2 regions of the Tumebacillus algifaecis genome follow, and region 1 is predicted to be linked to the other one. Evidence: riboswitches for the same ligand, from Rfam matches in the RefSeq annotation. Region 1 holds a riboswitch; the other holds the start of a gene.

Evidence for each region. A riboswitch is a leader RNA that binds a small molecule or an ion and turns the genes downstream of it on or off. The one in region 1 is predicted to bind cyclic di-AMP.
Region 2: another riboswitch for cyclic di-AMP. It lies ahead of CIG75_RS01835 (NAD-binding protein); the one in region 1 lies ahead of CIG75_RS21550 (LysM peptidoglycan-binding domain-containing protein).

What each region holds. Positions count from the first base shown of each region.
Region 1 is NZ_CP022657.1:3,524,710-3,531,910, forward strand. Features, by position in the region: gene CIG75_RS15395 (2-oxoacid:acceptor oxidoreductase subunit alpha) at 1-583, opposite strand, end outside; gene CIG75_RS15400 (hypothetical protein) at 589-2,763, opposite strand; gene CIG75_RS15405 (glycosyltransferase family 4 protein) at 2,760-3,896, opposite strand; gene CIG75_RS21550 (LysM peptidoglycan-binding domain-containing protein) at 4,005-4,889, opposite strand; cyclic di-AMP (ydaO/yuaA leader) riboswitch at 4,897-5,030, opposite strand; gene CIG75_RS15415 (aminotransferase class I/II-fold pyridoxal phosphate-dependent enzyme) at 5,223-6,677, opposite strand; gene CIG75_RS15420 (YwhD family protein) at 6,855-7,201, opposite strand, start outside.
Region 2 is NZ_CP022657.1:359,095-366,295, forward strand. Features, by position in the region: gene prfA (peptide chain release factor 1) at 1-894, shown strand, start outside; gene prmC (peptide chain release factor N(5)-glutamine methyltransferase) at 894-1,775, shown strand; gene CIG75_RS20540 (hypothetical protein) at 1,783-1,959, shown strand; gene spoIIR (stage II sporulation protein R) at 2,057-2,806, shown strand; gene CIG75_RS01825 (GNAT family N-acetyltransferase) at 2,980-3,480, shown strand; gene CIG75_RS01830 (L-threonylcarbamoyladenylate synthase) at 3,579-4,601, shown strand; cyclic di-AMP (ydaO/yuaA leader) riboswitch at 4,696-4,844, shown strand; gene CIG75_RS01835 (NAD-binding protein) at 4,853-5,275, shown strand; gene CIG75_RS20975 (hypothetical protein) at 5,445-5,855, shown strand; gene CIG75_RS01845 (manganese efflux pump MntP) at 5,992-6,558, shown strand; gene CIG75_RS01850 (ZIP family metal transporter) at 6,583-7,201, shown strand, end outside.

The DNA.
Region 1 (7,201 bases):
CCGGCTTGGTCGCAGCAGGCACGGGACGCTGAACGTCGGCGTAGTTTTCTTTCACATAATCATAGCCCTTGTTGAAAGCGGTCTTGTTCAACTCGACCAGCTCGGCCCCTTTCTTGCCAAACTGCGCTTCGATCTGCTCATAGAAATTGTTCGGGTCGATGCCGAGCACATAGGAAGAAGCGCCCGCGGCGACCATGTTTTTGATGATCACGTTGCCGAGATCTTTGGCCATCTGCGACATCGGAACCGAGCAGATTTTCAAACTGTCGCGCTTGGAGGTGCCTGCAAATTTCGCATCGTGCAGGATTACGCCGTCTGTGATCAATTCGTCTTCATTCTCGTCGATCGTCGTCTGGTCAAACGCGATCAGGATATCGAGCGTGTCGCCATGATAATCGACCTGCTCCTCATTGTTCGCTCTGATTTTGTAGTTGGTGTGACCGCCTTTGACCAGCGACATGAAGTGGCGGTAGGCGAATATGTAATACCCCATACGGGTGAGGACCGTCGCCAGAATCTCGCCTGTCGAGTCGATCCCTTCGCCTTGAGCTCCGCCCACTTTCCAGGTGAATTCGTTCGTCATGTATGTCACCTCGTAGTCCATTCTTGTGGAGCCTGCTGTTCTGTCGGTAGTATGTCCAGATTTTGTTCCCTAATGCTAAGCAACGGCACCACAGCAAAAAGCAGGATGATCGCAGCTGCCACCACTCCCGAGTCGTTCACCAGAAAGGCCGCCCCTGCCGTGACGATCTGTGTCTTAAAGTTGTGTAGCAAAAAAGGAGTCTTCGCACCGCGCATGCGCCAAACGAGCAAGATGGCGGAGAACAGAATCAGCAGTTTTCCCCACGCCGAGACGCGGAGCAGATGCAGATTGAGTTCCATTTTCCGCACGGCGATCTGCAACACTTCGCCGTAGTGACCGCCGATGAGCAGTTCTGCCGCCCGACCGATGTGCGTCTGCTCACCGCCCAGATTCAACGCGAACAGAAGCCCGACACCGGAAAGTGCACCACAAGCGAGCCACAGCCAACGGCGCAACGTCATCTTGACGGGGCTCAATTGTAAAAAGGTGTACACACCGCCGACCGCTGCAGCGATCGCGCCCCCGGCGTTGGTGCCAAAAGAGGGGGCGGCAAACAGCCACACGATCGCGAAAAAAAGCAACAACGTGTACAGCTTCATGTGTCGAGGGCGCACAGCGAGCAAAACATTCAACAACAACAACGCCGCACCGAGCAACAAGCCCATATATTCATTGCCGATGCCATAGTAACGGGCGCCGACGACCGGATCGTAGGAAAACACCGACTCTTTCATCAGCGGTGCTCCGAGCAACATATCACCAAGCAGCGTGAGGACGACCAAGCTGGCCAAAAGCCCACAGCGCAGCAACGGTTGCGCGATCAAACGCATGCCTCCCCATGCTGTCAGCGCCAGTACGACCGAATACAGCATGATGTCCTGTCGCGTTGCGGGGTTGAACAACGGCACATACAGCCAGACCAGCGGAAACAACAGCAACAGTTCGGCAAGCGGTGTCAGCAAATGTAGCCATGTTTGGCGAAAGATCGTACCGAGCAAGATCACGCCCGCCACCCCGATCCACACGTTCAACCACGGTTTGATCAGCAAACTGCGCACCCCGCTGGGCAATAGCATGTCGGCCACGATTTGGTCGAGTTGCGCCATTGCCTCCCCTGGCGCCATCTCTATGGCTGTGATCGGTTGCCCTAAAAAGTGGTATTCCAAGGGATCGCCGCCCAGCATCTGCACAAAAGTCGGGGCCAGATCGTAATTGGCGATCAGACCTGCGCGCTTCGTGGTGCCGGATGTGAGCAGGCTGCCCGGTGCGATGTCCCCTCCTGCGATCAGCACCGGGGAGAGTGTAGCTGCATCGGGCAGTTGATTTTTGAGCGGCGAAATCACAGCAAGCATCAGATCAGCTCCTACGTGCGGCAACAGGTCACCGATCAAGCGATCCGCATCTTGCAGAGCCGCTTGGTAGGCTCGCTCCATCTGCTCTGTGGTGATCACATCTTTCACAGCGTGCAACCGACTTGTATCGCCAATATCCAGTACAATCAGTTCGGCCTGCTTTTGCACCTTCAAAAATTCCTGATACAACGCCTGCATATCGGTTCGTACCCCATAAGGGCGCGTCTCGTCCTGCACCTGTGCGGTGCGAAACGACCCGCTGTCCACTATCCCTGTCCCATCCATGGCGATCAGTGCGGCTGGACGGTGCGGGTTGCGACCCTGGTCACTGTTGCCGAGCACCGCCGTCCTGCCGTCTAGATCATGCACCGCATCACCGAGCAGTCCCGGCTGGAGACGATAGTTCGCTTGCTCCGCCGCTCGCTTCATCTGCGGCATCTGGGGCACGACGAGCGCCCCCTGCGGTTCCACGCCAAAATGACGGACATAGAGGTCACGCCCTGTCGCCTGCTGCAGGTCCTCCCCGAACGCCTCATCGATTTCGAAGGCGCGCACGCGGGTAAAAGGCGCACTGGCTTTCGACCCGGCACCGATCGTCAAGTAAGCGTTGACCTCAGTCTTTGCGCCGAGGCTGTTGTGGTTCATCACTCCGACCGCACCTAGCGCCTGCAGACGAGTGAGATTAGGCGCCAGTTCCGGCGTGATGCCGCCTTGCCAGAGCCCGTCGATGATGACCACGACCACTTTTTTATCAGGTGTGGCCCCGGCAGTTCCAGATAGTGCCCACGAGAACAGCAAAAACACGATCAGCATCAGGCTCCGTCTCATAACATGACCCCTTGTCGTTTCGCGACCACTGCACGGTATTCACGCAAGGTCGCCTCGATCATCGCCTGTCTTGTGAAAAGCTCTTCGGCCCGGCGCTGCCCGGCAAGTCCGAGCCCCATGCGCCAGTCCGCTTTTTGCAACAGCAACTGCAACGCATCGGCCAGCGCCACCGCCTGCTGCGGTGGCACCAGCAACCCCGTCTTGCCGTGGATCACCACTTCTGGCAGACCTCCGACAGCGCTTGCGATCACGGGACGCGCCGCAAGCATCGCTTCGATTGGCACAAGTCCGAGCCCTTCAGCGTGTGAAGGCTGCACTACGATGTCCAGCCCCGAGAGCAGGCGCCGCGCCTGTGGAACTTCACCCAAAAAGCGCACCCGAGCCGGCCCGATCTTTCCGGCCACCTGCTGATAGTCTGACAAAAGCGGACCATCTCCGATCAGCACCAATTCAGCATCCACCCGTCTGGCCAACAGAATCGTGAACGCTTCGAGCAACGTAGAAAATCCTTTTTCCTCCACCATCCGGCCAATCGCGCCGATCACCAGTCGATCACTGTCCTCACAGCCCAAGATCTGACGAGCATGATCTCTTGGCAGCAATGTCGCCTGCTCGACCCCATTGTGGATCGTCACCGTCCGCCACGGCGGTACACCATGCGTGGCGACCACATCCTGTTCCAGACGATGCGAAACGGTGATCACACGGTCTGTTTCCGGAGCGAGTCGGCGCTCCAGCGTGTTCAGCACGCGCTTGACCAGCCCACCACGGGGCAACACTTGATTATGTACGGTATACACGCAAGGCGGCGGGACAGGTAAACTTCGCCGCGCCATGCGACCGACCAGACCCGCTTTTGCACCGTGCAAATGCACCAGATCGAACGACTGCTCGCGAAGCAGTTTGGCCAGTTGCCGCACGGCGCGCATGTCTTTCATCAGGTGGACCCCATCGACCAGTTCGAGCGGCAAGCAGGGGATGCCGTCGAGTTCTCGCTCCCTGTGCAGTTCGGACGGACATGCGACCGTCACCTCGAGCCCGCCCTTTTGCAGTCCTGCGATCAAATCCAACACATGCCGGCGCATGCCACCCTGCATTGGGCGCACCACCTGCAACACGCGAATCACATCCACACACGGTCACCTCTTTTCTTCTCTTTCCATGCTGTCCATTTTGAAAAACAAAAAAACCACCTGCCGCCATCGGCAAGTGGTTCTTTGATCCTTTTGCAAGGGTAGCGTTTATTTCAAGAGGTACAATTTCACACCTTGCATACCAAACTGTTTCAATTGCGATTGGGTACCGTCGATGTAGATATCGATGCGGTTGCCTTTGATCGCTCCGCCTGTGTCTTCTGCGGTCGCAACAAATCCACCCGCCGGAAGCAGCGGAGACTTGTAGCCTGTCACATAGACTTTGCTACCAAGCGGAATTACTTTCGGATCGACTGCGATCACGCCTTCGCGGACTTGGGTTCCGGTGAACGTCTTGCCGCCCCATTGCCACATGATGTTGCCTGGGCCATAAGCGGACGCGGTCATATTTAGCGCTTTGCTGTATTCCTTCCCTGCGATGGTCGGCACCGCAGGCTTCACAGCAGCTACCGGTTGGACAACCGGAGTCGGAGCGACGCGGGCCGGAACGACCGGCTGTTTAATCGGTGGCTGTTCCTGAACTTGCTCCGCTGGAATTGCATCCTGCGCAGACTGAACAGGTACGCTAGGAGTGGCTGCCTTGTAGTAGCCGTTCGTACCAGCCGGGATGATGATCGTGCTGCCTGCGATCAGGCGATCGGACTGCATCCCATTGATCGCTTGAATCTCCGCCACAGTGGTTTCATAGCGGTTGGCGATGTATGCCAGTTGGTCGCCTTGATTCACATGGTACGGGAATACGATGTGCAGTTTTTGCCCTGCATAGATCAGGTCGGAACTCAGATGGTTGACCTGTTTCCAATCCTGAACAGAAGTGCCGTATTGAGCGGCCAAATGAGACAGGGTTTGCCCCTGCTTGACGATGATCGGATCGGCGAGGCCTGCTGCCTCCGCCTGTACATGTGTAATCGTTAGCATGCCTGCTGCAACGATTGCTGCACAAGCCCATTTTTTCAAGTTGATTTTTTTCATCGTGTAACACTCTCCTTCTAATCGCCGCCGGAGTTAGCTGACGGGTTCGGGTGAAGGATACCCGCTCGCACGTTGGCGAGTTCACCCCAGATGTGGTTCCTCCGTTCCTCATCAGATTTGAGGATTAGGCGAGTCATGTGGTCGAGTGCTAGAATAACGCGAATCATGCTGACGTTGCACTAGACGATTACTGGAAATCAACTGGAAAAATCTCCGCGATGCTTCCCGATCCTGCGCGGAGACTACGATCACGGCAGGTTCGTTCTGACAACAAGAAAAAGTTCCCTTCCGCAGAAGAGAACTTTTTTGCAGTGCGTATGATCAGGCTGTGATTTATTTTAACACTTTGATAAACTCGATGTTCGGATCATCCGGACCTTGCACCGGCAGTCCTGCTTTGACGTTTTCCGCGATGTAATCGATGTTGTCTTGGGTGATCACTTCGCCTGGCATGATGATCGGAATCCCCGGCGGGTAGACCATGACCGACTCGGCCATGATGCGTCCAGCCGCCTCTTTGAGCGGAACGACTTCCGTTTGTTTATTGTAGAACGCATCGCGTGGAGAAACGGCCAAGAGCGGCATCGACGGATTTTGCACTTGTGGCAGATCTTTTTTCTCCTGCACACCAAAGCGTGCGGAGATCTCGCGCAGAGCATGCAACAAAGCGCCAAGCGTCTCTTCGGTGTCGCCAAACGTGACGATGCACAAAATGTTGTACAGGTCGGACATCTCCACTTCGATGTTAAAATCGCTGCGGAGAATTTTTTCCACTTCCCAACCGGTGAGTCCTAGTTCTTTGACTGCGATACTCAGCTTCAGCGGGTCGTGGGCGAACGTTGCCGACGATTTCAAGATCTCCTCGCCAAAGCAGTACATTCCGGGGATCTCTTCATTGATCGTCTTGCGAGCATCGCGGGAGAGACGGAGCACGTTTTCGATCAATTTATGCCCGTGAACGGCCATGTTCTTGCGCGCCACATCGAGCGACGCCAACAGCAGATAGGAGGTCGATGTGGTGTGCAGCATCGACAGCACCGCCTGCACGTGCGCCGGAGAGACCAGCCCTTCTCGAACGTTAAGCACCGAGCTTTGCGTCATCGATCCGCCGAGCTTATGCACCGACGTTGCCGCCATATCAGCCCCCGCCTCCATCGCCGAGAGCGGCAGGTCTTCGTGGAACTTGAACAGCACGCCGTGCGCTTCGTCAACCACCACCGGAATGCCTCGCGCATGGCTGAGCTCGACAATCGACTTCAAGTCGCAAGAGACGCCGAAGTAGGTCGGGTTGATCAGCAGAACGCCTTTTGCATCAGGATGCGCATCCAGCGTGACGCGGACGGTGTCTACCGAGATGCCGTGCATGATCCCGATCTCCGCATCCACTTCCGGGTGCATAAACACAGGATGTGCACCGGAGAGGATGATCGCCGCCATGATCGATTTGTGCGCGTTGCGCGGAACGAGAATCTTCTCGCCGGGGCCGACGACCGACATGATCATCGTCATGATCGCACCGGAAGTGCCTTGCACCGAGAAAAACGTATGATCCGCACCAAACGCTTGGGCGGCGAGTTCTTGCGCTTCTTTGATGATGCCTTTTGGTGAATGCAGATCGTCCAAAGGTGCGATGTTGATCAAATCTATGGACAAAGCGTTCGGGCCGATGAACTCGCTGAATTCGGTCGGCATCCCGAAGCCTTTTTTGTGTGCAGGAATGTGGAACTGAATCGGGTTCCGGCTCGCGTGCTCGACGAGCTTCGTGAACAGAGGAGTTTGGTTTTGCATCGCGTTCAATTCCTTTCATCAAGAGCATAACGAAAACATAACGAATGCAATTATAGCACGCTTCTCCTGTATGAGAAACAAATTTTTTGGATAAGTATACTGTCAGCTTTTCCAGCATAGTTTGTTCGATTTTGCATGCAAAAAACCCACCAAAAAGGTGGGTTTTCCAAGGGTGTTTTAGGCCAATTGCGCCTTCACTTCATCCGGGGTGTTCGCCCACAGATCGGCGCGCAGTTGTTGCAGAAAATCGGCAAGCTTTGCCTTTTGTTCGGAAGTCAGGTTCGACACGTCAACACGGCCTTTCACAGCGCGATCCATCTGGTTGACCAGCGGACCCATCGCCTTGTAGCCGATGCCGTGTGGGAAGTCGATCACAAGTTCTGCCGACGCGATGCCGCTGAAGCCGCGCCCGGCTTCGTACGTTTTCAGCGTCACCCAGATCACAGCGATCTTCTCCCCGTTCGGCACATCCTCCGGCCCCTTGGCAGCGCGAAAATCAATCCCGCGCTCCAAGCGGCTTTTTC
Region 2 (7,201 bases), 1.4 Mb from region 1:
AAAGGCATGCTCGCTGAGAAGTTGGATGACGAGATGCGCGAACTGGTCAAGATGGAGATCGACGAACTGGTCGATCGCGAAGCTGATCTCAAAGACCGTCTGACCATTCTCTTGCTTCCGAAAGACCCGCTCGATGAGAAAAACGTTATCGTCGAGATCCGCGGTGCGGCAGGTGGCGACGAAGCGGCGCTGTTTGCAGGCGACCTGTTCAAGATGTACACCTCCTATGCAGAGCGTCAAGGCTGGAAGACGGAGACGGTCGAATCGAGCTACACCGAGCTTGGCGGCTTCCGCGAAGTCGTGTTCCAGATCATCGGCAAAGGTGCCTATTCCAAGCTGAAATTCGAATCGGGCGCACATCGCGTGCAACGGGTTCCTTCGACCGATTCGGGTGGCCGGATTCATACTTCGACCGCGACGGTCGCCGTGTTGCCAGAAGCGGAAGATGTAGAAGTGGAAATCCACGACAAAGACCTGCGCATCGATACGTTCTGCTCGTCCGGTCCGGGCGGCCAGTCGGTTAACACCACGCAGTCGGCCGTGCGGATCACCCACGTTCCGACCGGAGTGTCCGTCTCTTGTCAGGACGAGAAATCGCAGATCAAGAACAAGGATCGCGCGATGAAAGTTCTGCGTGCGCGCCTGTTTGAAATCGAGCTGAAAAAACAGCAGGAAGCGGCAGCGTCCGCTCGTAAATCGGCAGTCGGCACTGGCGACCGCTCCGAGCGCATCCGCACCTACAACTTCCCGCAATCGCGCGTGACCGACCACCGCATCGGGCTTACGCTGCACAAATTGGACTACATCCTCGCAGGCGACCTCGACGAGATCATCAACACGCTGATCACCGTCGAACGCACCGATGCGCTGAAAGCGCAAAATGAGGAAGAATAATGTCTCACGGGACGCATGAAACGATTCGGGAAGCCCTGTTGTGGGCTTCCCGTTTCTTTGAAGAAAAGGGCGTTCGCTCCCCGCAGTTCAATGCGGAAGTGCTGTTGCAGCATGTTTTGGGGATCGACCGCACGAAGATGCTCGTCCGCCTTCAGGACGCTTTTCCAGTTGAGGCGCGGGAGGCATTTGCCTCGGTCGTGCAAAAGCGGGGCGAGCAAGTGCCCCTTCAGCATTTGACGGGGGTGCAAGAGTTTTATGGGCGACCCTTTTTCGTCTCGGGGGATGTGTTGATCCCGAGGCCAGAGACGGAGCTGTTGATCGAGCGCATCTTGCAGGAAAAAGGGTCGATCGATGCGCCGTTGATCGTGGACATCGGGACGGGAAGCGGGGCGATCGCCCTGACCTTGGCGTTGGAATGGCCAGCCGCTCAGGTCGTCACCGTCGATATTTCGCCGGATGCGCTGGCGATGGCGCGGCGCAACGCAGAAAATTTGGGCGTGGCCGATCGGGTCGAATTTTTGCAAGGGGATCTGGTCACACCGCTGATTGAACGGGGGCTGCGGCCTGACATCGTGGTTTCCAATCCGCCGTACATCCCGACGGCCGACTGTGAGACGCTCGATGTGGAAGTGCGCGACCATGAGCCTCGCTTGGCGCTGGACGGTGGAGAAGACGGATTGTATCCCTATCGCGTGATCTGCTCGGCCCTGCCTGCGTTGTGGCCCGAGCAAGGGCCAGCTTTGGTGGCCTATGAAGTGGGAATCAATCAGGATCAGGCTGTCGAGCAGATGATTCGTGCGGTGCTCCCTGTGGGTGAGACGGGCATCGTGCCGGACTGGCAGGGCATTGGGCGCGTGATCTGGGGCAAACGGGGAGAGTGAAGGAACGATGCCGAGCTATAAAAAGTGGATGTTGCTGTTCATCTTTCTAGGAGTTTTATGTGGGCTGTTCATCACGTTTGGACGCGGCGTTGTGGAGCATGCGCCGCTGATCGGCTGGGGCGGCGCGGTCGTCTGTTACGCCATCGCCTTTGGCATCGTGAAGAGTGGACGGCGAAAACGCTAATCTCTTATTTTTTTGCTAGATTCGCATTTGCTAGGTTTAGACTCGCAAACTTCTGTCCATACTCGTAGCATAAGAGAGTACGAGGGGGATGCGAGAGATGATGAACTGGGTGGCAAAGATTCGTGAAGCGGTGCAGAAAGTGAACAAGCGCGTGGTCGTCGCCCTGCTGCTGGCGGCGATGCTCGGGACGGGGATGCTGATGGCGCCGATGAACGGGCAGGCGGTCGCGACAGAAGCGGTGCTGGTTCCAGAAGAGCAACAACAAGGTGTACAGCTTCAGCAAGGGCAGTCCATTCCGGGCGACGCGATCCGCCTGCGCATCATTGCGAACAGCGACAAGCCGGAGGATCAGCAGTTGAAGCGCGACATCCGCGACCAGATCATCGCGGCGATCGCACAAGAAGTAGCAGGTTTGCAGACGGCAGAAGCGGCGCATGAAGCGATTCGTCTCGCCGTGCCGCAGATGAATGAGATCGCCCAGCGCGTGATCGAGGCACAAGGCTACTCGTACCAAGCGGTGACCGACTTTGGCCGCGTGCCGTTTCCGACCAAGATGTACGGCTCCGAAGTGTATCCGGCAGGCGAGTATGAGGCGCTGCGCATTCAGATCGGGGAAGCACAAGGTCAAAACTGGTGGTGCGTGCTGTTCCCGCCGCTGTGCTTTGTTGATCTGAGCAACGGCGATGCGGTTCAGGCGAAAGACATGGAAACTGCGGCGATCACGACGGTAGCGCTAAAAGACGCGGCGGGCGAGGAGCAGGAAGTGGAAGTGCGCTCCGCTTTCTTTGACAAACTGTCCGCTTGGTGGGACGGTTTCACCGACAGCATCGGCGGATTTTTCGCTTAAGTTCACAAAATATCTCACACCGCATCCCCTCGGTGCATCGTGTGAATCGAACAAGCCCGTACCTGACGCGATTATGACGCTTAGGTGCGGGTTTATTTGTGCCCAATCTAGCATATCTGCACGTCGTGGCGCATAGAGATAGAGCAAAATGCGAGAGAGGGCGTGGGGACGAGATGAGCATCGTGATTCGGAAGGCAAGCCAAGCCGATCGAACGAGTATTCAACGCTTGTTGCTGGAGGCAGGGCTGCATGCACAGGGTGTGGATCAAGCTGTGGATCGTTTTTTGCTGATCGAACAGGAAGAGGAGGGAGGGCACAAGACGGCGATCGGCACGATTGGGCTGGAAATCGTGGCCGGGAAGTATGGCCTGATGCGCTCGCTCGTCATCAAGAACGGGCCGGGCACGGCGCAGCTCGGTGCGGAGCTGTTGCGGCTGTTTGTGGCCTATGTGGAGACGATGGAGATCGAACAGCTCTACTTACTCACACAATCCACAACTGTCCCCCTGTTTATCCACATCGGGTTTTCCACAATCGAGAGAGAACGGGTGCCACATGCTGTAGCCCAGAGCCCACACTTCCTGGCGTACAGTCAGCAGGACGTCGTCTGTTTGGTAAAAAACTATACATCCACAAGTTATCCACAACACCATGTGGATAGTGTGAATAAATAGGAATATACGTTCCTATTTTTTTCGACAAAATGATTCATGTTTTTTCCTGTTCTTTTGCTATACTAAGGACACACGAAAACGAACAGGGACGGGTGCAGATGGAGACGAAACGCTTAGGTACAACCGAACAGGACATCGCGGTGGCAGCAGAGCTATTGCGGCAGGGAGAGGTGGTCGGTTTTCCGACGGAGACCGTGTATGGGCTAGGTGCGAATGCATGGGACGCTGCTGCTGTGGATAAAATTTTTGCGGCGAAAGGCAGACCGGCCGACAATCCACTGATTGTCCACATTGCACACAAGAGCGATGTGGAGAAGTTGGCCCGAACTGTGCCGCTCGGAGCGAAGTTGTGCATGGATCGGTTTTGGCCAGGGCCGCTCACGTTGGTGCTGCCTTGTGTGGACAGCGTGCCGCGCAATGTGACGGCTGGGCTTGATACGGTGGGCATTCGCATGCCCGACCATGTGACGGCGCTGCAGTTGATCGATGCGGCAGGTGCGCCCTTAGCGGCGCCGAGCGCGAACCGCTCGGGCCGTCCAAGCCCGACGCTGGCCGATCATGTGCTCGAAGATTTGAACGGACGCATCGCAGGCATCGTGGATGGCGGTGCGGCAGGCGTTGGCGTCGAATCGACCGTGCTCGATTTTTCCGGAGAGGTGCCGATGATCTTGCGCCCCGGCGGTGTGACGCGCGAGATGCTGGTCGAGTTGCTCGGGGAAGTGTTGGTCGATCCTGTGCTGCAAAGTGGGGTCGGCACGCCGAAGTCGCCAGGCGTGAAGTACACGCACTATGCGCCCAAAGGCGAGATGTGGCTGGTCGAAGGGCCGCGAGATCAAGCGGAGATCGCAGAGCGGGTGGCCAAGGCGAGACAGGCGGGGTACCGCGTAGGGGTACTGACCACGGCGGAGCGGGCCGAGTTATTCACAGCCGATGTGGTGATCGCTTGTGGACGGCGCGACGATCTATCCACAGTGGCGTCCGGCCTCTATGATGCGATTCGGCAGTTCGATCACGCAGGTGCCGATCTGATCTATTCGGAAGTATTTCCGGAGACTGGGGTGGGGCTTGCTGTGATGAATCGATTGCGTAAAGCGGCGAGCCATCGAGTTATTTACGCATAAGAACGCAATACGGCGGAGAGGGACCTGAAAAAAGGGCTCCTCTCCGTTTCATCTTTCTCCAGTGGATCGTGTATAATAGGAAGAGACAACTGAAATAGATCTAAGGCTGAATTCCGGCTCGATCCGGAAGCGGAGGACCCAATCAATACGGGGTGAAATCTGCTTAATGCAGAAAGGGTGAACATGATCTCTCTTGCCACCCGAACCCGACAGCTAACTTCGTAAGCCGATGCGAGAAGAGGGTGAGAAGTGTGAACCGTTGTCTGATCGTCACTATGGATGAATCGGCCGTTCCGTTCATTCAATCGTTACACAGCATGGGACTGGATTGCGCGTTTTTGGATTTTTGTGCGCAAACGGCCCACTTTCTGCGCGTTCAGAAGATTGATGCGCCTGTGATCAAAGTCGGTCCGCATAAGCAGGATGTGGTCAGCGATGCGCGGATTCGCGAGTTTGATACGGCGGTCGTTTTCGAAGGCGCGTGGCTGGAAAGCGCGTTGATCGTGCAAGCGCTGAAAAAGGCTGGCGTTGGCAAAGTTGTTGTCGTCGCGCAAAATCTCAGTTTTATGCGCGCCTACCGAGCATTGGGGGCCGACCGTGTGGTCGGTGTTCGCCGCTGGAACCGCGATTCGTTTCGCGTGTTGAACGGTGAGGCCAAGGTACGTGGGGCGTAGTGGTTGGGATACGAGCACTATCTTCAAAAGACCGGAGCTTGTCGATAAAGCTCGGGTCTTTTTTTATTTTGGGGTATTAGACGAGGGGATTTGTCCACACGGGAACTGCCTGTAGGGCATAGGATATGGCATCGGTAGAGGTTCACTCAACAGAGTCGGAGGTGAAAGTATGCAGCGACAGTTTGAAAAGTTGATCGGTAAAACGGTAACTCTTTATACGGAAAAAGGTGCACATGTCGGCATCGTCGAGAAAGCGGACGCGAAAGGTGTGACGTTGCGGGCGCTTCCCAAAAAGAACAGCAAGGGCTTGGATGTGGAGCATGTGTTCTTTGGCGGCGGGTTCTATCCGTACGGCGGGCTAGGTGGTGTCGGTGTCGGTGCTGGTGTCGGAGTGGGTGTTGGAGTTGGGGTTGGAGTCGGCGCAGGTTTTGGCGGTGGATTTGGACCGGGGATTGGATTTGGGCCAGGGATCGGATTTGGACCGAGGGTCGGGTTCGGTGCAGGTCTCGGAGGCGGTTTTGGCGCCGGCATCGCGCGTCCATTCGGAGTTCGACCGTTTGGCGGCGGGCTGTTCTGGTAGTTCGTTTCAAGTGTTAATAGCCCTGGCTTGGGTTGCTGAGCCAGGGCTTTGCCATGTCCACAAGCGGTTCAGTTCGTAGGACAAGGCGCATACACATGAACGGAAGGGACAACCGGGGGGAGGAACTGTCGTTTTGATGACCAGTTTTCAGTGGGGTGAGGTGGCGACCCTTTTGATCATGGCGCTTGCGCTTGGCATGGATGCATTCTCGCTCGGGCTTGGGATGGGCATGTTGCGGTTGACTCGACGGGAGATCGCACGGATTTCGCTTGTGATCGGCCTCTTCCATGTCTTGATGCCGCTGCTCGGCATGGTGGCAGGCTTGTATCTGGCCAAAGCGGTCGGTGAGGTGACCCAATGGATCGGCGCACTGCTTCTGATCGGACTTGGCGTACATATGGTGTGGAATTCGATGAAAGGACAGGAAGAGAGCGGCGCGATGCGTGGTGATTCGCGGACGACAGGACTTGGTCTGGTGTTGTTTGCGCTGTCGGTGAGCATCGATTCGCTGTCGGTCGGCTTCTCGCTTGGAACGCTCGGGGCAAACGTATTGATCGCCGTGCTGTTGTTTGGCATCTGTGGCGCGCTGATGGCGGCGACGGGGCTGTCGCTAGGCAGTAAAGCGTCCCATCTGTTCGGCGAGTATGGCGAGGCGATCGGCGGGGCTGTCCTGGTGGCGTTTGGCATCAAGTTCTTGCTGTGAGCGGACGAAGGGAGGGGGACGCTGATGACCCATATTTTGCTGATCAGTCTGGTGTCGGGACTGGCGACGACGTTTGGCGGACTGGTAGTGCTGCGCATCGGCAAGCTGACGCGGCACGGGTTGGCTTTCTTTCTGGCGTTGGCGGCGGGGATCATGTTGGCGGTGGTGTGTGCCGATCTGATTCCGGCATCTTTTTCGGGCGGTGGGACGACAGCGGTGCTGTATGGGGTGACGGCCGGCTGGCTCTTCATGATGGTGATGCGCCGCGCCGTGACGGCCGTGCTGCGCAGGTCACCGTTGGGGACTGGGGCGTCGTTTCACTATCTGCGGCTAGGGTGGTTTATTGCGGTGGTCACCGCTTTGCATGACATTCCGGAGGGATTGGCGATCGGAGCTGGCGATGTCTTGCATCCGGAGCTCGGGATGTTGCTTGCGCTGGCGATCGGGCTGCACAATCTGCCAGAGGGGATGTCGATTGCGGTACCGCTGCGCATGGCGGGGATACCGGGGAAGAAGATCATCGGGATCATCACGCTGGCGGCGCTGTTCACACCGCTTGGGACGCTGCTTGGCATGCTGTTGTTCGAAGTGTCACCGCAGCTGATCAGCATGTCGATGGCCTTTGCGGCGGGGGCGATGGGCT